DNA from 2 places in the Blastococcus sp. SYSU DS0616 genome. Region 2 is predicted to be linked to the other one. Evidence: predicted binding sites of a transcription regulator. Region 2 holds the regulator's gene; the other holds the start of a gene.
What was found. The regulator LexA, encoded in region 2, represses DNA repair genes until DNA is damaged. The targets are predictions, from matches to a motif close to TCGAACANNTGTTCGA.

Region 1 (10,232 bases), on a different contig from region 2:
GACGCTGGCCAACGCCGACGGGCTGACCGGCTCCTCTATCGGCATCGGCGAGTACGAGATGCGCCCGATCGACCAGGCCCAGGGCTTCGCCACGCTGGCGGCGGGTGGCGTCTTCCGGGACGCGCACTTCGTCTCCCGGGTCACCGACAGCGAGGGGACCGTGCTCCTGGAGAACGCCCCACCGCCCGGCGAGCAGGTGCTGCCGGCCGACGTCGTCAACGACGTGACCGTCGCGCTGAAGGACGTCGCCTCCTACTCCCGCCGGTCGCTCGACGGTGGCCGGGAGGTGGCCAGCAAGACCGGTACGCAGGGGCTGAACCGCGAGGACAACTCCGACGCCTGGATGGTCGGCTACACCCCCTCGGTCTCCACCGCGGTCTGGATGGGCACCGAGTACCGCGAGCCGATCCGGACGACCCAGGGCCAGATCATCTACGGCGCGGGGCTGCCCGGTGCCATCTGGCAGGACTACATGGACGCGGTGCACGCCGGCACCCCGGAGGAGGACCTGCCCGACCGGCCGCTCATCACCGGCGACACCGGTCAGGGCGTTCCCGAGCCGACGACCGAGGCGCCCGCGCCGGTGGACACCCCTGCGGCCCCGCCGTCCACGTCGACCCCGAGCGCACCGACCTCGAGCGCTCCGGCCACCACGACGCCGAGTACCGGCGACACCGGTGGCACGGACGGCACCGGTGGCACGGACGGCACCGGTGGCACGGACGGCACCGGTGACACGGACGGCACCGGGGGAACCGGCGGCACGGGCGGGACCGGCGGGACCGGGGGCACCGGGGGAACCGGGGGAACGGGCGGCACCGGGGGAACCGGGGGCACGGGCGGCACCGGGGGCACCGGGGGAACCGGCGGGACCGGCGGCACCGGGGAAGGCACGCCCGGCCCCGTCGTCCCGCCGCCGGTCGACTGACCGATCACGCACACTGCTGCCATGCGCAGCACGCCCACGGGCCCGTCCGCCACCGCGGACGGGCCCGTGCTCGTTCCACGTGGAACTCCGCGCGGGTCAGCGCCGGATCGCGTGGTGCCCTCCTGGACCGATCCGGTGGTCCGGCAGGCCAGCGAAGCCGTCGGGGGCCCGTGGGGCCGCTTCGCCCTCACCGGCCGTGCGCTCTTCTGGACGCCGCTGCGCGTGTGCCTGCTGTTCGCCACGCTCGCGCTGGCCGTGGCCTGGGTGAAGCAGGCACCGTGCGCCGACGGCGACTGGTCGGGCTCCGTCCAGTACACGCACTTCTGCTACTCGGACACGGTGCCGCTGTTCGGGCTGCACGGGCTCGGCGACGGCGCCCTGCCCTACCTGGACTCCGCCGTCGAGTACCCCGTGCTCACCGGTGGGTTCATGGCGCTGGCCGCCACCGTCGCCGCCGGCTACGACCGGGCCGCGGCGGCGTCCGGGCTGCTGCCCGCCGTCCCCCCGGTGCAGAGCTACTACGTGGTCACCTGTCTGCTGCTGACCGCGTGTGCCCTGCTCGTGGTGCGGGCCACTCTGGCGCTGGCCGGCCGCCGGCCGTGGGATGCGGCGATGATCGGGCTGTCCCCGCTGCTGGTGGTGCATGCCTTCACCAACTGGGACCTGTTCGCGGTGGCGCTGGCCACTCTGGGGATGTGGGCCTGGGCCCGGCGCCGCCCGGTGCTCGCCGGCGTCCTCCTCGGCCTGGGTGCCGCCGCCAAGCTCTACCCGGCCTTCCTGTTGGCAGTCCTCTTCCTGCTCTGCCTGCGGTCGGGGCGGCTGCGGGTATGGCTGCGCACCGCGGTGGCTGCCGTGCTCGCCTGGGCGGTGGTCAACGTGCCGATCGCGGTGCTGGCGCCGGAGAACTGGTCGCGCTTCTTCCGGCTGAACAGCGCGCGGCCGGCCGATCCCGACTCCCTGTGGAACCTGGCGCTGCACGTCGCCGGCGACCAGCTGCTCGACGGCCCGCTGGCCGAGGGGCAGACCCCGACGGTGCTCAACGCTGCCGTCGCGGTGGCGCTGCTGGCCGGGCTCGCGGCCGTCGCATGGCTGACCTTGGCCGCGCCAGTGCGACCGCGGGTCGCCCAGATCGCCTTCCTGCTGGTCGCGGTCTTCCTGCTCACCAACAAGGTGTGGAGCCCGCAGTACTCCCTGTGGCTGCTCCCCCTGGCCGTGCTCGCCCGGCCCCGATGGCGCTCGCTGCTGGCCTGGCAGGCCACCGAGGCGCTGCTCTGGGTGCCCCGGCTGCTCTGGTACCTGGGCACGGAGAACCGGGGGATCGACGTCGAGTGGTTCCTCCTCGCGGTGACCGTCCGCGACGCGGCCGTCGTCGTCCTCATGGCGCTGGTCGTGCGGGACGTGCTGGATCCGGACCGGGACGTCGTGCGCACCAGCTGGCCCGGAGTGGACGACCCGGCCGGTGGGCCGCTGGAGCACGCTCCCGACCGGTTCGTGCTGCGCCGGTCAGCCCAGCGCGTCGCGTAGCAGCCCGATTTCGGCCGCGTGCGCCGCAGCGTCGCCCGGGGTCTCCAGGATCACCGGGCAGTCGGCAGCGCGCGCCACCTCCACCAGCACTTCGCGGGAGATCTCCCCGCCGTCGAGCGGCGCGTGGCGGTCGCGTCCGGAGCCCGCGGCGTCCCGGCTGTTGTTCAGGTGGACCAGGTCGATCCGGCCCGTCACCGCGCGGACGGCGTCGACGGCCGCGCCGAGGTCCCAGCCGGCGGCCCAGCCGTGGCAGGTGTCCAGGACGAAGCCGGCCCCGTACTCGCCGACGGCCTCCCACAGCCGGCCGAGCGCGTCCAGGTCGCGGGCCATCGCGTTGCCGCCCCCGGCGGTGTTCTCGATCAGCACGGGCACAGGGAAGCCGCCCTGCTCGGCCTGACGGGCGAACGTCTTGCGCCAGTTGTCGACGCCCACAGCCGGGTCGTCGCCGGCCAGCACGTGCCCGCCGTGGACCACGAGGCCGCGCGCGCCCACCTCCGCCGCGGCCTGGGCGTGCTTGCCCAGCAGCGTCCGGCTGGGGATGCGGATGCGGTTCTTCGTCGTCGCCACGTTGAGCACGTAGGGGGCGTGGACGAACAGCGCGAGGCCGGACTCGCGCAGCTGCGCGGCATCGGGGCGGGGAGGTGGCGCCTTCCACCCCTGGGGATCGGCGAGGAAGACCTGCACCGCGTCGGCGCCGACCTCCGCCGCCCGGGCCAGCGGGCCGGGGACGGGTGCGTCGTCCGCTCCGGTGCCCACGTGTACGCCGATGGGGTGCACGGCCATGCTGATCTCCGGTTTCTCGACGGGATGCGGGTTCACCCGTATCGCGCACGTCACGTCATCGTCGAGGCCGTGACCGGGGTGATCCGCCGGTCGTGGTGTCGCCTCGACGTGGAGCTAGCAGAACATGGCAACGGGTCGCCTTCGTCGCTCGGCCCGCCGGGGCCGCCCCGAGCTCGCGAGGGGGTGGGGAGGGACGGGGTCCCCCACCTGTGGACAGCGCCTGGCCCGCCCTGCTCCGCCGCTGGTAGCCTGGGTGCGCGCGTTCCGGCTCCTGCCGGGGCGCGCGACGCGTGTACGACCCTCCTGCTGCAGATTCCCTGCAGCCGCGAAGACCAGAGGAGGTGGGGTTCTCCGTGCGTCACTACGAACTGATGGTCATTCTCGACCCCGACCTGGAGGAGCGCACGATCGCTCCCTCGCTCGACCGGTTCCTGACCGTCGTCACCAACTCCGGTGGCACCGTCAAGACCGAGATCTGGGGCCGTCGCCGCATGGCCTACGAGATCAAGAAGCACGTCGAGGGCATCTACGCGGTCGTGGACATCCAGGCCGAGCCGGCCGCGGTGGCCGAGCTCGACCGGCAGCTGAACCTCAACGAGTCGGTCCTGCGCACGAAGCTGATGCGGCCCGAGGTCCACTGACCATGGCCGGCGAGACCGTCATCACCGTCATCGGCAACCTCACCGCCGATCCGGAGCTGCGCTTCACGCCGTCGGGCGCTGCCGTCGCCAACTTCACCGTGGCCTCGACGCCGCGGACCTTCGACCGCCAGTCGCAGGAGTGGAAGGACGGCGAGGCGCTGTTCCTCCGCTGCAACGTGTGGCGGCAGGCCGCGGAGAACGTGGCCGAGTCGCTGACCCGTGGATCGCGGGTCATCGTCAGCGGTCGCCTCAAGCAGCGCTCGTTCGAGACGAAGGAAGGCGAGAAGCGCACCGTCGTCGAGCTCGAGGTCGACGAGATCGGCCCCTCCCTGCGCTACGCCACCGCCAAGGTCACCCGCGCCTCGCGCGGTGAGGGCGGCGGCGGCTTCAGCGGCGGCGGCGGTGGCGGCGGTGGTGGTTTCGGCGGTGGCGGCGGGGCGAGCGACCCGTGGTCGACGCCCGCCGGGCCGTCGGACGAGCCGCCCTTCTAAGAGGACCCTCCTGCCCCCCACGCCTCGCTCCGCTCGGCGTGGGCCCCTGCAGGAGGGCCACCCCAGGTCACCCACGCACTTCCCTCACTGGAGATATCAGTGCCCAAGCCCCCTGTTCGCAAGCCCAAGAAGAAGGTCTGCCAGTTCTGCAAGGACAAGGCGACCTACATCGACTACAAGGACACGACCCTGCTGCGGAAGTTCATCTCCGACCGCGGCAAGATCCGTGCCCGCCGCGTCAGCGGCAACTGCAGCCAGCACCAGCGGGACGTCGCCACGGCCGTGAAGAACAGCCGTGAGATGGCCCTGCTGCCCTACACCTCGACGGCGCGCTGATCATGAGCACGATGAAGCTGATCCTCACGCAGGAGGTCACCGGTCTCGGGTCCTCCGGTGACACCGTCGAGGTCAAGGGCGGCTACGGCCGCAACTACCTCCTGCCCCGCGGGCTGGCCATCGTCGCCACCCGGGGTGCGGAGAAGCAGGTCGAGTCGCTGCGCCGGGCGCGTGCCACCCGCGACGTCCGGTCGCTCGAGGAGGCGCAGGCCGTGGCCGGTCGCCTGTCCGGGCTGACCGTCCAGGTGCCGGCGCGCGCCGGTGACGGTGGCCGGCTGTTCGGCCGGGTCACCACCGCCGACGTCGCCGCTGCCGTGACCGCCGCCGGTGGCCCGGAGCTCGACCGTCGCCGGATCGAGCTGCCCAGCAGCATCAAGACCACGGGCCAGCACACCGTCACCGTGCGGGTGCACCCGGAGGTCAACGCTCAGCTGACCATCGAGGTCGTCGCCAGCTGATCGAGGCCCCTCTGCCGCCCGCCGCTCGCGACGGGACCGGGCAGAGGGGCGCCCCGTCCGCGCTCTCCCCGTGCTCGCTCGGGGTGAGCCATCGGACGAAGGCACCGCCCACGAGGGGCGTCGGACGCAGGTCCGGCGCCCCTCGTGGCGTCTGCGGGGCCTGGTCCCCTGACGCCTCCGCCGTGCCCCTGCCGGACCCCCCTGCTCGGCGTGGCCGGCCCGCCGGGTGCCCTGAGGACCGCTCTCGCGCCGTCCGACCGGGGCAGGGTGCCCGGGAGGGCGGGGATCAGCCGGAGCCCGCCACGGGGGCGCTGGGGCGGTCATCGCGCGCCGTCCACGAGGTGGCCGGCCGGTCACGACGCCACGTCCGGAAGGTGGCCGGCCGACCTCGCGGAGGGGACCGGTGCACCGGTGTGGCTCCTGGTACGACACCTCGGATTTTCTTCCTGGGTTTTCTCCGTCCACACCCGGTGGGCAGCGTCCCTGCAGGTCAGCTGGCGGATGACCGCCGGCGCGGAGCGGCTGTCCCCGTACTCCTCCACATGTCGACATGCGTCCGTCCACCGACTTGTCCACAAGTTGTGCAGATCGGTGTGCACACCGGTGGTGGACGTGGCCCGCGCTGCTTCCTAACGTCCTCTCCGGCCACCGAGCGGACGTGACTGTCAGTCCCCTCCGGTAGGCAGGAGCCGAACAGGTGTTCGGCATGGCGCCGTCCGCCGAGCTCGCGTACTTCCCCTGCGCGTGGTGGTGATGCGGGCGCGCCCGCAAGGAGATGGAGGTACCCCCGTGGCGGTGGCCGACGAGTTCAGCCGACCGTCCGCGACAGCGCCGGCGTACGACCGGCAGCCGCCGCAGGACGTCGCGGCGGAGCAGTCGGTGCTCGGCGGCATGCTGCTGAGCAAGGACGCGATCGCAGACGTCGTGGAGGTGCTGCACGGCAACGACTTCTACCGGCCGGCGCACCAGGTGATCTTCGACTGCATCCTCGACCTGTACGGGCGGGGTGAGCCGGCCGACGCGATCACCGTGGCCGCGGAGCTCAACCGCACCGACCAGCTGTCGAAGATGGGCGGCGCGGTCTACCTGCACACGCTCATCCAGTCCACGCCGACGGCGGCCAACGCCGGCTACTACGCCGCGATCGTCGCCGAGCAGGCGGTGCTGCGACGGCTGGTGGAGGCCGGTACCCGGGTCGTCCAGCTGGGCTACGGCGCAGCCGGTGGGAAGGGCGACGTCGACGACATCGTCGACCGGGCCCAGCAGGAGATCTACGACGTCACCGAGAAACGCATGAGCGAGGACTACTCGCGCCTCGAGGACGTCCTCCAGCCGACGATGGACGAGCTGGACGCCATCGCCTCCCGCGGCGGCACGGCCCGCGGTGTGCCCACGGGCATCCGCGACCTCGACGAGCTGACCAACGGCCTGCAGGCGGGCCAGATGGTCGTCATCGCGGCCCGTCCCGGCGTGGGCAAGTCGACCCTGGGGCTGGACATCGCCCGGTCGGCGACGGTGAAGCACGGGCTGCCCGCGGTCATCTTCTCGCTGGAGATGAGCAAGCACGAGATCACCATGCGTCTGCTGTCGGCGGAGGCGAAGGTGCCGCTGCACCACATGCGCGCCGGCTCCCTCTCCGACGAGGACTGGGCCAAGCTCGCGCGCCGGATGGGGGAGGTCGCCGACGCCCCGCTCTACATCGACGACTCGCCGAACATGACGATGATGGAGATCCGGGCGAAGGCGCGGCGGCTCAAGCAGCGCAACGACCTCAAGCTCGTGGTCATCGACTACCTGCAGCTGATGACGTCGGGCAAGCGCGTCGAGAGCCGCCAGCAGGAGGTCTCGGAGTTCTCCCGTGCGCTCAAGCTGCTGGCCAAGGAGCTCGAGGTCCCGGTGATCGCGATGTCGCAGCTGAACCGTGGGTCGGAGCAGCGCCAGGACAAGAAGCCGATGCTCTCGGACCTCCGCGAGTCCGGCTCGATCGAGCAGGACGCCGACATGGTGATGATGATCCACCGCGAGGACATGTACGAGAAGGAGTCCCCGCGGGCCGGCGAGGCCGACATCATGCTGGTCAAGCACCGCAACGGCCCGACCGCCAACGTCACGGTCGCCTTCCAGGGCCACTACAGCCGCTTCGTGGACATGGCGAACTGAGCCGCCCGGCTGTACGGCTGGGCGGGGCCCGGGACCGGTCGGTCCCGGGCCCCGCGGCATCTGGGGGGCACGGGGTCCGGTCGTGCTCGGCAATCCGTGCTGGTAGCCCCCGTGATGGGCTGCGAGCACCGTGCACGAACCCATCCGCGCAGCGCAGCGCCACGGTCTGCACCGATGCAGCCGGCAACCATTGTGGCCCGTGTCACCAGTGGGTTAGGAAGAGGTCCCCTCAGGCATAGGAGACCCGTTGTCCTCACATCCCTGGCGCCGGACGACCGCGTCGGTCATCAGCGCCCTGGCTGCGGCGGTGACCGTCACGGCCACCGCCTCCCCCGCGCTCGCCGCCCCCGCACCGGCCCAGCCGGTATCGGTCTTCCCCACGAACGAGCTGACCGTTCCCGACCGGCAGCAGCTCACCGGCCTGCGGGTCGCCCTGCCGACGGAGAACTGCGGCACCGTCGTCACCTGCGGTCTCGTCGAGCGGCTCAACCAGCTCGACGGCTTCGACCTCGACCCGCGCATCGCCGTCCGCTTCAGCGCCCCGGTCGACCCGGCCCAGGTCGCCGAGCGGATCACCGTGCGGCAGGAGCGCGGCGGGTGGCGCACCGGCGTCGACCGCGTCGTCTGGGACCCGGCCACCAACACGCTGTACGCCCACCCCGTGGAGCAGCTCGCACCGGGCACCACGTACCGCATCGACGTGCAGGCCGGGCCGGCGAACTCGGCCACCACCGAGACCTTCACGACGCTGAGCGCCACCGACGGACTGCTCGACCTGAACCGGCAGATCCAGTCGAACCGCGCGCTGCGCGAGCTCGGGATCGCGCGCCCCGGGCTGGAGATCGACGGCGTCGTCCCGGTGACGGGCTCGACGGTCACCTTCGTCCCCGACCGGCCGGCTCCCGGCACGCCGGGGGGCACCCCGGCCGGGCCGAGCGTCCAGCCGATCAACCTCCTGCCCGCCGGCAGCACGCTGGTGTTCGGTTCCTACCAGGCACCGTCCTGGCTCACCCCCGACGGCACCATCACCCAGACGCCGACCCGGGACGACGGTCCGGCGCCGGTCGAGGCCGACCGCCTGCCCTTCGTCGCCGTCCTCCCGCCCGGCCCCGCGCCGGACGGCGGCTGGCCTACCGCAGTCTTCGGGCACGGCTTCACCGGCTCGACGACCAGCGTGTTCCTCGCCGCCCTCACCAACGCCCGCAGCGGCATCGCGACCATCGGGACCAACGTGGTCGGGCACGGGTACGGCCCGGAGAGCACCTGGCAGATCACCACAGCAGCGGGCGAGACCCGGACGTTTTCGAGCTACGGCCGGGGCGTCGACCAGGACGGTGACGGGCTCTTCGGCAGCACCGAGGGCTCCTCGGCCACGGGCGCGGCCGGTGCGGTCTCGTCCCGGGACGCGCTCCGCCAGACCGCGGCCGACATCATGACGCTGGTCCGCTCGCTGGGCGGAACGGACGTCGACGGCGACCGGCGCGGCGACCTGTCCGGCGCGCGGGTCACCTACTTCGGGCAGAGCTTCGGTGGCATCTACGGCACCATGCTCGCCGGCGCCGACCGGGCGATTGCCCGCTCGGTGCTCAACGTGCCCGGGGGCCCGATCAGCGAGATCTCGCGCCTCTCGCCGGCCTTCCGGCCGCTCACCTTCCAGGCGCTCCAGGCCGCGGGTCTGGCGCCCAACAGCCCCGACGCCAGCCGCTGGTTCTTCGAGGAGCAGCTGCCGCTGCGCGGTGAGGGCCCGGTGACCGCGACCGCGCCCGGTGCCCTGGCCATCCAGGACTACCTGGCCAAGGCGACGTGGCTGACCCGACCCGGCAGCCCGGAGACGTTCGCGCCGCTGATCCGGCACGACCGGGTGCTGGTCCAGGTCGCGTTCGGTGACCAGACGGTGCCGAACCCGACGTCCTACACGCTGGTCGACGCCGGTGACCTGTGGTCGCGGACGAGCCTCTTCCGCAACGACGAGGCCACCACCGCCGCGCTCAACCCGCACGGCTTCCTGCTGGACGTCGCGCGGTTCCCGGTGGCCGCGATGCAGGCCCAGGGGCAGGTCGCGGCATTCCTCGGCCGCGGGGAGGTCGTCGACCCCGATCTCGACGGCCCGGTGTGGGAGGTGCCGATCAGCGACCCGACGTTGCTGTGGTCGCTGAACTTCCCCGGCCAGGGCTGATGCCCTGAGCGCCGGGGGGCGTTGCACGCGAGAGGCCCAGGACCACGACGGTCCTGGGCCTCTCCCGTTCACGGCCCTGCCCCGAGGCCCACCCTGAGCGAGCGAAGGGTGAGGTGGGCGGGGTCCTTTCTCAGGCGGCGGCGCGCATCAGCTCGCGGCGGACCTTGGGCCCGCCGGTGGTCATCTTGTACAGCTTGGCCAGCTGCGCCGGGGCGTTCTTCGGCGTCGTCTCGGCGAGCCAGCCGTTGGGCAGCGAGAGCCGGATGACCTTGTGCCACGCGCTCGCGACCTGCTTGTACAGCGGGGCGGAGTGGTAGGTCAGGTCGTAGCGGTCGAAGATCTCCTTCACCCGCGGGGCGATCTCGGCGTACCGGTTGCTCGGGAGGTCGGGGAACAGGTGGTGCTCCACCTGGTGCGACAGGTTCCCGGTCATGATGTGCATGGCCTTGCTGCCGGAGATGTTCGCCGAGCCCAGCATCTGGCGGAGGTACCACTCGCCGCGGGTCTCCCCCTCGATCGAGGTCTTCTCGAAGGTCTCCACGCCCTCGGGGAAGTGGCCGCACATGATGACCGAGTGCGACCACAGGTTCCGCACGACGTTGGCGGTGAAGTTCGCGGCCAGCGTCGGCAGGAACGACGGGCCCGACAGCAGCGGGTGGACGACGTAGTCCTTGGCGGCCTGGTTGCGGATCTTCTTCAGCACCTGCTTGGCGGCAGCCCGGAACTTCGGGTCGT
Region 2 (10,232 bases):
GGCCCGGCGACGGCGGTGACCTCCGCGGGTTCGGCGTCGATTTGGAGCTGCCCTTCGACGGGTGGTTGCGCCCGGGAGGTCTCCGGCTCCCGCTCGCGCACACCGTCGGTACCTGGCTGCTCGACCAGGCGTCGTTCGCCGGCACCCGCGTCGGGGTCGGGCCGGCCGACCTCGGGCAGCTGCTGCGGGACCTGCCGCCTCCGGTGGGCGTGCTCGCGATGGGCGACGGCTCGGCCCGGCGCTCGGTCAAGGCACCCGGGTACCTGGATCCGGCAGCCGAGCCGTTCGACGCCGCCGTCGCCACCGCCCTGGCGACGGGGGACACCGCCGGGCTGGCCGCGCTCGACCCGGCGGCGGGGGAGCGGCTCCTCGCCGCCGGCGTACCGGTCTGGCGGGCGGTGGGAGCCGCGCTCGCGGGCCGGCACGTCACCGCGCGGCTGCGGTACGACGGGGCGCCGTTCGGGGTGGGCTACCCGGTCGCCGACTGGGTGGTCGCGTGAGCGGAGCGCCCGGCGGCAGCGGACCAGTGGTCCCGACCCCGCCGCCGGTGGTCGCGATCGTCGGCCCGACGGCGACCGGCAAGACCGCGCTCGCCGTCGAGCTGGCCCGGCGGCTGGGCGGCGAGGTGGTGAACGCCGACTCGATGCAGCTCTACCGCGGCATGGACATCGGCACCGCCAAGCCCGGTCTCGCCGAGCGCGGCGGGGTGCCGCACCACCTGCTCGACCTGTGGCACGTGCGCGAACCGGCATCGGTGGCCGAGTACCGGCGGCGAGCGCGAGCCGAGATAGACCGGCTGCGGGCCGCCGGCACCGTGCCGCTGCTCGTCGGCGGCTCGGGGTTGTACGTGCGCGCCGTCCTCGACGAGCTGGAGTTCCCCGGCACCGACCCGGTGGTCCGCGCCCGCCTGGAGGGGGAGCTCGCGGACGCCGGTCCGGCCGCGCTGCACGCCCGGCTGGCCGGGCTCGACCCGGCCGCCGCCGCGGCCGTCCTGCCCAGCAACGGCCGGCGGATCGTGCGCGCTCTCGAGGTGATCGAGCTGACCGGTGGGCCGTTCCGCGCCGAGCTCCCCGAGCCGCGCCCGCATTACCCGGCGGTGGTGCTCGGGCTGGACCGCGAACCCGCGGAGCTCGACGAACGGATCGCCGTCCGGGTCGACCGGATGTGGGCCGCGGGGTTCGTGGACGAGGTGGCGGCGCTCGCCGCCGACGGGCTCCGCGAGGGGCCGACGGCCTCCCGCGCCCTCGGCTACGCCCAGGTGCTGGCCCAGTTCGACGGCGCGCTGTCGGCCGAGGAGGCACGCGAGCGCACCGTCACCACGACCCGCAGGTTCGTGCGTCGGCAGCGGTCCTGGTTCCGGCGGGACGCCGCGACGATGTGGCTCGACGCCGCCCGGGCCGACCTGGCCGACGCAGCGACCGGGGTGATCACCGGCCGTACGATCGATCCGTGACCTCCTCGCCGCGCGTGCTGCTCGGGCACGGCACCGAGAACGACTTCGTGGTGCTGCCCGACCCCGACGGCACCGTGTGGGCCGGCGAGCGGCTGGATGCCGCCATGGTGCGGCGGCTGTGCGAGCGCCGGGCCGGCCTGGGGGGCGACGGCGTGCTGCGGCTGGTGCGCAGCGCCCACGTGCCCGACGCTCCCGCCGTGCTGGGGGAGCACCTGTCCCGGTGCGAGTGGTTCATGGACCACCGCAACGCCGACGGCTCCTACGCCGAGATGTGCGGCAACGGCATCCGGCTGTTCCTGCACGCGCTGATCAGCGAGGGGCTCGTCGACCGCGCTGCCTGCGCCGACGGCCTGCTCGTCGGCACCCGGGGTGGGCCACGCCGGGTGGGCGCTGGTGCCGACGGCGGCTACTGGGTCGACATGGGCCCCGCCCGCCCGTTCGGCGAGGGCGAGGCGCTGCTCGACGGCCGGGCATTCGCCGGTCTCGCCGTCAGCATGGGCAACCCCCACCTGGCCTGCCTGACCGACGTCCCCGTCGAGCAGCTGGACCTGACCGGTACCCCGGCGTTCGACGAGGGGCTGTTCCCGGAGGGCGTCAACGTCGAGTTGGTGAACGTCCTGGAGCCGGGTGCCCACGTGCGGCTGCGGGTCAGCGAGCGCGGGGTGGGCGAGACGCGGTCGTGCGGCACCGGCGCCTGCGCCGCGGCCTACGCGGCCCTGCGTGCCGCGGGCGCCGACGAGGGCACGGTCGTCGTCGACGTCCCCGGGGGCCGCCTGTCGGTGCAGGTGACCCCCGGGACGACGGTCCTCAGCGGTCCGGCCGTGCTGGTGTCGGCCGGCACGCTGTGCCCGGAGTGGCTCCGGGCCTGAGGCGTCAGCGGCGGTCGTCGTCGGGCGGCAGCGGGACCATCGCGTCGTCGTCGCCGGTGGCCGGAGGGGTGGGTGGCGCCCCCCGGCCGCTGTCCTGGTCGGCGCCGGCACCCATCGGGTTGCGCGGCGGGCCGCCGATGCCCTCGGGGTCCCGGCCCGGGTCGTCCAGCTCGCTGTTCGAACCCATCCGGCTCGATCCGCTCTCGCTCATCGGTTCCTCCTCCGTGCGTCGCGTTCGTCGCGCTGGCCCTACCCCTGCCGCCGGTCGGGATGCATCCGGGGCGTCGATGCGTTGTACCGGGCGATGACAACTCAGGTGCTTTCCATGCAGGACCGTGCCACGCTGGAGACGATGACGACCGCCCCCGACGCCCTGCCCCTCGACGAGCAGGCCGACCTCGACACCCGCTCCGCGCCCACCGGGCGGTGGGCCGAGGCCGACGACACCACCGGCTCCTACGCGCTCGAGGCGCGCGGCGCCCTGCGCCGGGTGGCCGGTCTCTCCACCGAGCTCGCCGACGTCACCGAGGTCGAGTACCGGCAGCTGCGACTCGAGCGCGTCGTGCTCGTCGGCGTCTGGACCGAGGGCACCCAGGCCGACGCCGACCGCTCGCTGGCCGAGCTGGCCGCCCTGGCCGAGACGGCGGGCTCGCAGGTGCTCGAGGCGGTCAGCCAGCGGCGCGACAAGCCCGACGCTGCCACCTACGTCGGCTCGGGCAAGGCCAACGAGATCCGCGACATCGTCGCCGCCACCGGCGCCGACACCGTCATCTGTGACGGTGAGCTCACCCCCGGCCAGCTCAACCAGCTGGAGAAGGTGCTCAAGGTCAAGGTCGTCGACCGGACGGCGCTGATCCTCGACATCTTCGCCCAGCACGCGACGAGCCGGGAGGGCAAGGCCCAGGTCGAGCTCGCCCAGATGCAGTACATGCTGCCGCGGCTGCGCGGTTGGGGTGAGTCGATGTCCCGGCAGGCCGGTGGCCGGGTCGCCGGCGGTGGCGGCATCGGTACCCGCGGACCGGGTGAGACGAAGATCGAGACCGACCGCCGGCGCATCCGCGCCCGGGTGAGCAAGCTGCGCCGGGAGATCGCCGGCATGGCGACCGCCCGCGCCACCCAGCGGGCGAGCCGGGGACGCAACGCCGTGCCGAGCGTGGCGATCGCCGGGTACACCAATGCCGGCAAGTCAAGCCTGCTCAACCAGCTCACCGGCGCCGGCGTGCTGGTGGAGAACGCGCTGTTCGCCACCCTCGACCCGACGGTGCGCCGGGCGCAGTCGCCGGACGGCCGGGAGTACACGCTCACCGACACCGTCGGCTTCGTGCGCCACCTGCCGCACCAGCTGGTGGACGCGTTCCGCTCCACGCTGGAGGAGGTCGCCGCGGCGGACCTGCTGCTGCACGTGGTCGACGGCTCCGACCCCGATCCGCTCGGCCAGATCGACGCCGTCCACGTCGTGCTGAGCGAGATCGACGCGGCCGCCGTGCCGGAGGTCATCGTCGTCAACAAGGTCGACGCGATGAGCGAGGAGGACATCCTCACCCTCCGCCAGGCCCTGCCGGGCGCGGTCTGGGTCTCGGCCCGCACCGGCGTCGGCATCGACGCCCTCCGCAAGCTGGTGGCCGAGCGGCTGCCGCACCCCGACGTCGAGGTCGACGTGCTCGTGCCCTACGAGCGCGGTGACCTCGTGGCCCGGGTGCACCGGGACGGCGAGGTGCTCGGCGAGCGGCACGAGGACGGCGGCACACGGCTCACCGCGCGGGTGGACGGCGCCCTCGCCGCGGTGCTCGAGGAGTTCGCGGTCCCGGTGGGCTGAGCTGGGGCGGTCGATCGGCTCGGATCACGATCCGGTCACGGGCCGGTACGGTGGCGGCGTGACCAGGGGCGCGGTGCGGGTGGCCGAGTCACCGCGCGCCGCCCCCGTGGTCCCGCCCGGCCGGCCGCCGTGGTGGCTGGTCGCCGTGGCGCTGCTGGTCGGCGTCCTCATCACCGCCGACCTGCTCCGCCACGGGCCGTCGGAGCGGATGGACCTCCGGGTGTCGGAGATCGTCAGCGACTGGGGCCTGCGGGACACGCCGGGCTACCCGGCGGTGTGGGTGGTCACGCAGCTCGGCGGGCGCGTGACCATCCTCGTCGTCCTCGCCGGCCTGGTCGGCTACCTGCTGTGGCGGCGCGGCACCTGGATGCCGGCCCTCCGCGTGCTGCTGGCGCTCGGGGTGCTGACCGCCGGGGTGTACGCGATCAAGCACGGGATCGGGCGGACGGCGCCGGCGTTCCCGGGCTCCTACTTCTTCCACGCCGACGGCGCCTCGTTCCCCTCCGGTCACGTCGCCAACGCAGTGCTCATGTGGGGGGTGGCCCGCTGGCAGGCGGTCGAGTACGGGCTCCCGCCGGCGGTACAGCGGACCTTCTGGTGGCTGAGCGTCGTCGGGCCGGTCGCCACTGGCGCGGCGATGGTGTCGCTGGACTTCCACTGGGTCACCGACGCGGTCGTGGGCGCCGCTGTCGGGATCGTCCTCCTGGGCGTGGTTCATGCACTGGACGCGATGGTTCTGTCACGCTTGGTACGTGCCCGAGCAGGCCAAGCGAGTTCCTAGCCGCGCCCGGCGGCGTCGGCTCGTCGTCGCGAGCGCCCTGACCGGCGCCCTGGCCGTGCTCGTCCCCGCGTCCGCGTCGGCGGAGGAGCCGGCGCCGGAGGTCCGGTGCGCCATCACGGACCCCCGACTCGCCGAGCTGTCCGGCCTGGTGGTGGTAGGAGAGCAGATGCTCGCCCTCAACGACGGCGGTGACCGGGTCGAAGTCCTCGGGCTCGATGCCGCCTGTGCGGTGGTCGACGTGCAGGCCGGGGCCGCGGACCCCTTCGACCCCGAAGACCTCGGCGTCGGCTCGGACGGGAGCGTCTGGATCGCCGACACCGGTGACAACGGCACGAGCCGTGCCACCGTCGCGCTGCATGTCCTCCGGCCCGACGGCGCGGCAGCGCTGCATCGGCTGACCTACCCCGACGGCGCGCACGACGCCGAGGCGCTGCTCCTGGCCCCGGACGGGACGCCGTACCTCGTGACCAAGGAAGTGCTCGGCTCCAGCGGGGTCTACCGGCCCGCCGCCGCGCTCGTCGACGGCGGCACTGTGCCGATGGAGCGGGTGGGCACGGTCAACGTCACCCTCACCGGAACCCCGGGTGGCCCCGTGGGTCGTGCGGGGCAGTTGCTGATCACCGGAGGTGCGGTCGCCGGCGACGGGAGCGCACTGGCGCTGCGCACCTACACGGACGCCTACGTGTGGCCGCTGTCCGGTTCGGACGTGCCCGGTGCGCTGGCCGGCGAACCGGTGCGGGTGGCGCTCCCCGAGTCGCCGCAGGGCGAGGCCGTCAGCTTCTCCGCCGACAACCGGGCGCTCGTGGTCGCGAGCGAGGGCCTGCCCAGCGCCGTCACCGTGGTTCCCCTGCCCGCCGCGACCGCCGCCGCGAGCCCGACTCCCGCGGAGGACCCGCTGCCGTCCTTCGCGGAACTCGCCCGCTCGGACCGCTCGCCGATCGCCTCGGCGCTGATCGCCGCCGTCGTCGCCACTCTCGTGGTCTGGGTGGGCGGGAAACTGCGCCGCCGGACCTGACCCTCAGACCCGGCGCAGGACCGACACCACCCGCCCGAGGATCGTCGCCTCGTCTCCGGGGATCGGTTCGTAGGCCGGGTTGTGCGGCAGCAGCCACACGTGACCGTCCCGGCGCTTGTAGGTCTTCACCGTCGCCTCGCCGTCGATCATCGCCGCCACGATCTCCCCGTTCTCGGCGGTCGGCTGCTGGCGGACGACGACCCAGTCGCCGTCGCAGATGGCGGCCTCGACCATCGAGTCGCCGGCCACCTTGAGCATGAAGACGGTTCCCTCGCCGACCAGCTCGCGCGGCAGCGGGAAGACGTCCTCCACCGCCTGCTCGGCGAGCACCGGGCCACCGGCGGCGATCCGGCCGACGAGCGGGACGTAGGCGGGCGCGGCGGCCTGCACGCCGTCGCCGACCACGGGGGTTTCGACCGGTGCCGCGGTGGCCCGGCCGGCATCCCCGGGCAGTCGCACGTCCAGGGCGCGCGGCCGGTTGGGGTCGCGCCGCAGCCAGCCCTTCTTCTGCAGCACCGAAAGCTGGTGCGCGACCGAGGACGCCGAGGACAGCCCGACGGCCTCGCCGATCTCACGCACCGACGGGGGGTAGCCGCGCCGGTCGATGGAGTCGCGGATCACCTCGAGCACCCGCCGCTGCCGCTGGGTGAGCCCGTCCCCATCGGCCGCGCGGTCGGGAAAGGCCCGTACCGACGCCGAACCGTCCGCCGTCCCCGGGGCCACGCCCGCGGTGCCGCCCCGGTTGCCGGACGTCCTGCTCGAGTCCGCCACGTCTCCTCCTCGCCGGCTGCCCGCGCAGCTCTCGACCCTCGTCGTCGGAGGAACGGTAGCGCCGATCGGCGGCCACTTCAAACAGGTGTTCGAAACTTTCCCGTGTCGCTCCCCAAGTGTCGGTCCCATCCGGTAGACATCGGACAGGCGTTCGAATCGAACACACGTTCGGGTCCGGCGGGTGCCGGCCAGGAGGGCTGAACACATGACGAGCAGCACGGCACTGCGGGTCTGCGGCCAGGTGCCGGTCGACCCGGGGGAGCGGCGCGCCGGTCCGCCACCCGCCCGGCATCTCCGGGTGCTCCCGCCACCTCGCTCCTACGCGGAGCTGCCCGAACCTCTGCCCGCGCCGGCTCGCGGCAGGACGAGCGGCCCGCGGGCGACGGTGGGGCGGTCGCCCGGCCGGGGGTGTCGGGGGCGGGTGGAGCAGCCGCCGCTCCGGTTGACGTCGCGCGGCCGTCGCGTGCTCGTGGTCCTCACCCTCCTCCTCGCCGCGGGCGTGATCGTCCTCGGCAGCGCCGTCCTCGGGGATGCGGGTGGCGGATTGGAGCTCATGGGGACGACCAATGTGATCGTCGAGCCGGGTGACACGCTCTGGTCCATCGCCGGCACGGTCGCCGACGGGCGCGATGTCCGCGACGTCGTCGTCGACATCCAGCGGCTGAACGGGCTCGGCTCCGCGGCCATCTCGCCTGGTCAGGTCCTCGTCCTGCCCTGACGGCCCCGCAGGGCTCGGTGCCTGCGCGCCAGGGCAAGGTGTTCACAACGCGGCTCGGCGACTTCGTCAACCCTCAGTACAGGCACGTTCACCGTGCGTGCTGGTCGGCCACCTACGGTACGTCCGTGTCCAGCGTCATGGAGAACCGCGCCGCCGTGTTCACCACTCGTCCCCAGGCCGTCGAGGTCCACCAGGCGGGTGCCTGGTGTGCGGGGGAGCTGTTGGGGTGGCGACACGACGACTCCGGCGCGTGCCAGATGTGGGTGCGGGTCGTCACCGGAGGCGAAGAGCAGGCGCTCTGGATCGACCTGGGGGATGTGCGGCTTCCGGAGTCGCCGGTCGTCGAGGTGTCCCCGGTGACGCAGGCGATGCCCGCCTCCCCGTCCGCGGCACCGCTCCGGGACGGTCCGTCGACCGATGTCGAGGCGACCGCCAGCCTGCCGCTGCTGCGCGACCGCTGCGAGCCGCGGACCGGTGCCCAGCGGCCGGGCGGTCGCCGGCGCGCGCCGGAGAGCGACCCCGTGCAGGCCGCGCCGGCGTCCTCGGTGCCGGTGCCTCCTCCGGGTCGGCACCGCGCTCCGGCCACCGAGTCCGGCCCGGTCGTGGGCCGGCACCGCGCCGCCGACACCGACCTCTTCCCGGCCGTCGTCGAGAGCGCGCCGGACGCGCAGTCCCCGACCCGTGAGGACCGACCGCGGGGCGGTGGCTGGTCGGTGCCCGCGGCCCGCTCCGCGAGCACGGTCGAGACCCGCTCCACGGCGAGCGGCTGGACCCCGCCGGCCGACGTCGACCAGGATCTCCTGACCCGCCCGATGCGGTTGAGCGACCAGATCCCGCACTCGCGGCGGCCCCGGGTGGGCGGCGCGGTCAGCGTCTGATCGTCGTTCGGCGGCCCTCGCCGCGTCGACCCCGCGGGGGTGCTCGGCGCCGCCGTCGGGTGCCCGCCGGGTCGCCCGTGGCCGGGTGCGGACCGCCCAGTTCGCCGATCGGTGTGCGGCCGGCGCGTGGTTCTGCGGGTCGGAACCGCGCATGAGCGCACAGCCTTGCCGGGGCGAGCGTCCCCGGGTCGTTCCTGCGGTGTGTCGCCGCGCTCGGCACCCTCTCCGGGGAGCGTCGGGCACGGAGTTCGGCGCGTCGTCGCGGCGTGTCCTGTGACAGCTGGGGACCGCTGTTCCGCCTGCGCACCGCAGTGTCGGGGCGGAACACGCCGACGGAACGATCACTTGCACATCTTGTGTGGCCCGTCCTAGGGTTCCCCTACATCTAGTAGTTACAGAGCTGTAAGCCCGTCCACAGGCTGGTCCTCAGGTTGTCCCCGGCGCATCCACCGGATGTCCCCAGGGGAGTGCACAGCCGGCCGGTGGCGGGCGCGGCGCGAAGGGAGGTGAACCACCGTGCGTTGCCCGTTCTGCCACAACGCCGACAGTCGGGTCATCGACTCGCGGGAGGCCGACGAGGGCGCCACCACCCGGCGTCGTCGCTCCTGTCCTGCGTGCGGGCGGCGGTTCACCACCGTCGAGGAGGCGGTGCTCGCCGTCGTCAAGCGCAACGGCGTCAGCGAGCCGTTCAACCGCAGCAAGGTGGTCGCGGGCGTCCGGCGGGCCTGCCAGGGCCGGCCGGTCGACGAGGGTCAGCTCAAGCTCCTCGCCCAGCAGGTGGAGGACGCCATCCGCGCCAGCGGCGCGGCGGAGGTGCCGAGCCACGAGGTCGGCCTGGCCATCCTCGGCCCGCTGCGCGAGCTGGACGAGGTGGCCTACCTCCGGTTCGCCAGCGTCTACCGCTCCTTCACCTCGGTGGCCGACTTCGAGCGGGAGATCGCCGAGCTGAAGGCCCGGCAGCCCGCCGCGCCGCCGGGGGAGACGGGCCCGCCCGAGCCCCGGCGACCCGTTCCGTCCGGCACCGGCGCCGGCACCTGAGAACTGTCGGTGCCACCCGATAGACAGCAGTTCGAGCAGTTACCGATCGCGGCTCTTCCCCAGCCCCCGATCCACCACCGCGCAGCACCACCGCGCAGCCCCGCGAAGCACCACGCGACACACGACCAGGGAGAGCTCCACACCATGACCGAGACCGACGACCGCGTGGCCGGCGCCCGCCCCCGCCGCAGCGCCAAGACTCCCAGCCGGGCCAAGGGCCTCAAGATCAAGCGCGTCTTCACCACCGCTGGTGTGCACCCGTACGACGAGGTGACCTGGGAGCGTCGTGACGTCGTCATGACCAACTGGCGGGACGGCTCGATCAACTTCGAGCAGCGCGGTGTCGAGTTCCCGGCCGAGTGGAGCATCAACGCCACCAACATCGTCACCACGAAGTACTTCCGCGGCGCCGTCGGCACCCCGCAGCGCGAGACCAGCCTGCGCCAGCTCATCGACCGCGTGGTGCTCACCTACACCGAGGCCGGCCGCGAGCACGGCTACTTCGCCACCGAGGGCGACGCCGAGGTCTTCGAGCACGAGCTGACCTGGATGCTGCTGCACCAGTACTTCAGCTTCAACTCGCCGGTCTGGTTCAACGTCGGCACGAGCGCGCCGCAGCAGGTCAGCGCCTGCTTCATCCTCGCCGTCGACGACGAGATGGACTCGATCCTGAACTGGTACCGCGAGGAGGGCCTGATCTTCAAGGGCGGCTCCGGTGCCGGCCTGAACCTCTCCCGCATCCGCTCCTCCAAGGAGCTGCTCTCCTCCGGCGGCACGGCCTCCGGCCCGGTCAGCTTCATGCGCGGCGCCGACGCCTCCGCCGGGACCATCAAGTCCGGTGGCGCCACCCGCCGCGCGGCGAAGATGGTCGTCCTCGACATCGACCACCCCGA

Region 1: dnaB (replicative DNA helicase) is a predicted target of LexA. The motif match lies at 5,851-5,866, and genes of this name have one in related genera.

What each region holds. Positions count from the first base shown of each region.
Region 1 covers NZ_JBJHAJ010000025.1:8,576-18,807, forward strand. The annotation lists gene ACI79K_RS16630 (transglycosylase domain-containing protein) at 1-928, shown strand, start outside; gene ACI79K_RS16635 (glycosyltransferase family 87 protein) at 1,043-2,452, shown strand; gene ACI79K_RS16640 (deoxyribonuclease IV) at 2,432-3,235, opposite strand; gene rpsF (30S ribosomal protein S6) at 3,589-3,876, shown strand; gene ACI79K_RS16650 (single-stranded DNA-binding protein) at 3,879-4,367, shown strand; gene rpsR (30S ribosomal protein S18) at 4,467-4,703, shown strand; gene rplI (50S ribosomal protein L9) at 4,715-5,161, shown strand; gene dnaB (replicative DNA helicase) at 5,951-7,321, shown strand; gene ACI79K_RS16670 (Ig-like domain-containing protein) at 7,569-9,497, shown strand; gene ACI79K_RS16675 (fatty acid desaturase family protein) at 9,628-10,232, opposite strand, start outside.
Region 2 covers NZ_JBJHAJ010000001.1:328,602-338,833, reverse strand. The annotation lists gene ACI79K_RS01635 (hypothetical protein) at 1-500, shown strand, start outside; gene miaA (tRNA (adenosine(37)-N6)-dimethylallyltransferase MiaA) at 497-1,453, shown strand; gene dapF (diaminopimelate epimerase) at 1,450-2,322, shown strand; gene ACI79K_RS01620 (hypothetical protein) at 2,327-2,533, opposite strand; gene hflX (GTPase HflX) at 2,648-4,138, shown strand; gene ACI79K_RS01610 (phosphatase PAP2 family protein) at 4,197-4,919, shown strand; gene ACI79K_RS01605 (hypothetical protein) at 4,891-5,934, shown strand; gene lexA (transcriptional repressor LexA) at 5,938-6,705, opposite strand; gene ACI79K_RS01595 (LysM peptidoglycan-binding domain-containing protein) at 7,127-7,423, shown strand; gene ACI79K_RS01590 (hypothetical protein) at 7,549-8,301, shown strand; gene nrdR (transcriptional regulator NrdR) at 8,818-9,339, shown strand; gene ACI79K_RS01580 (vitamin B12-dependent ribonucleotide reductase) at 9,484-10,232, shown strand, end outside.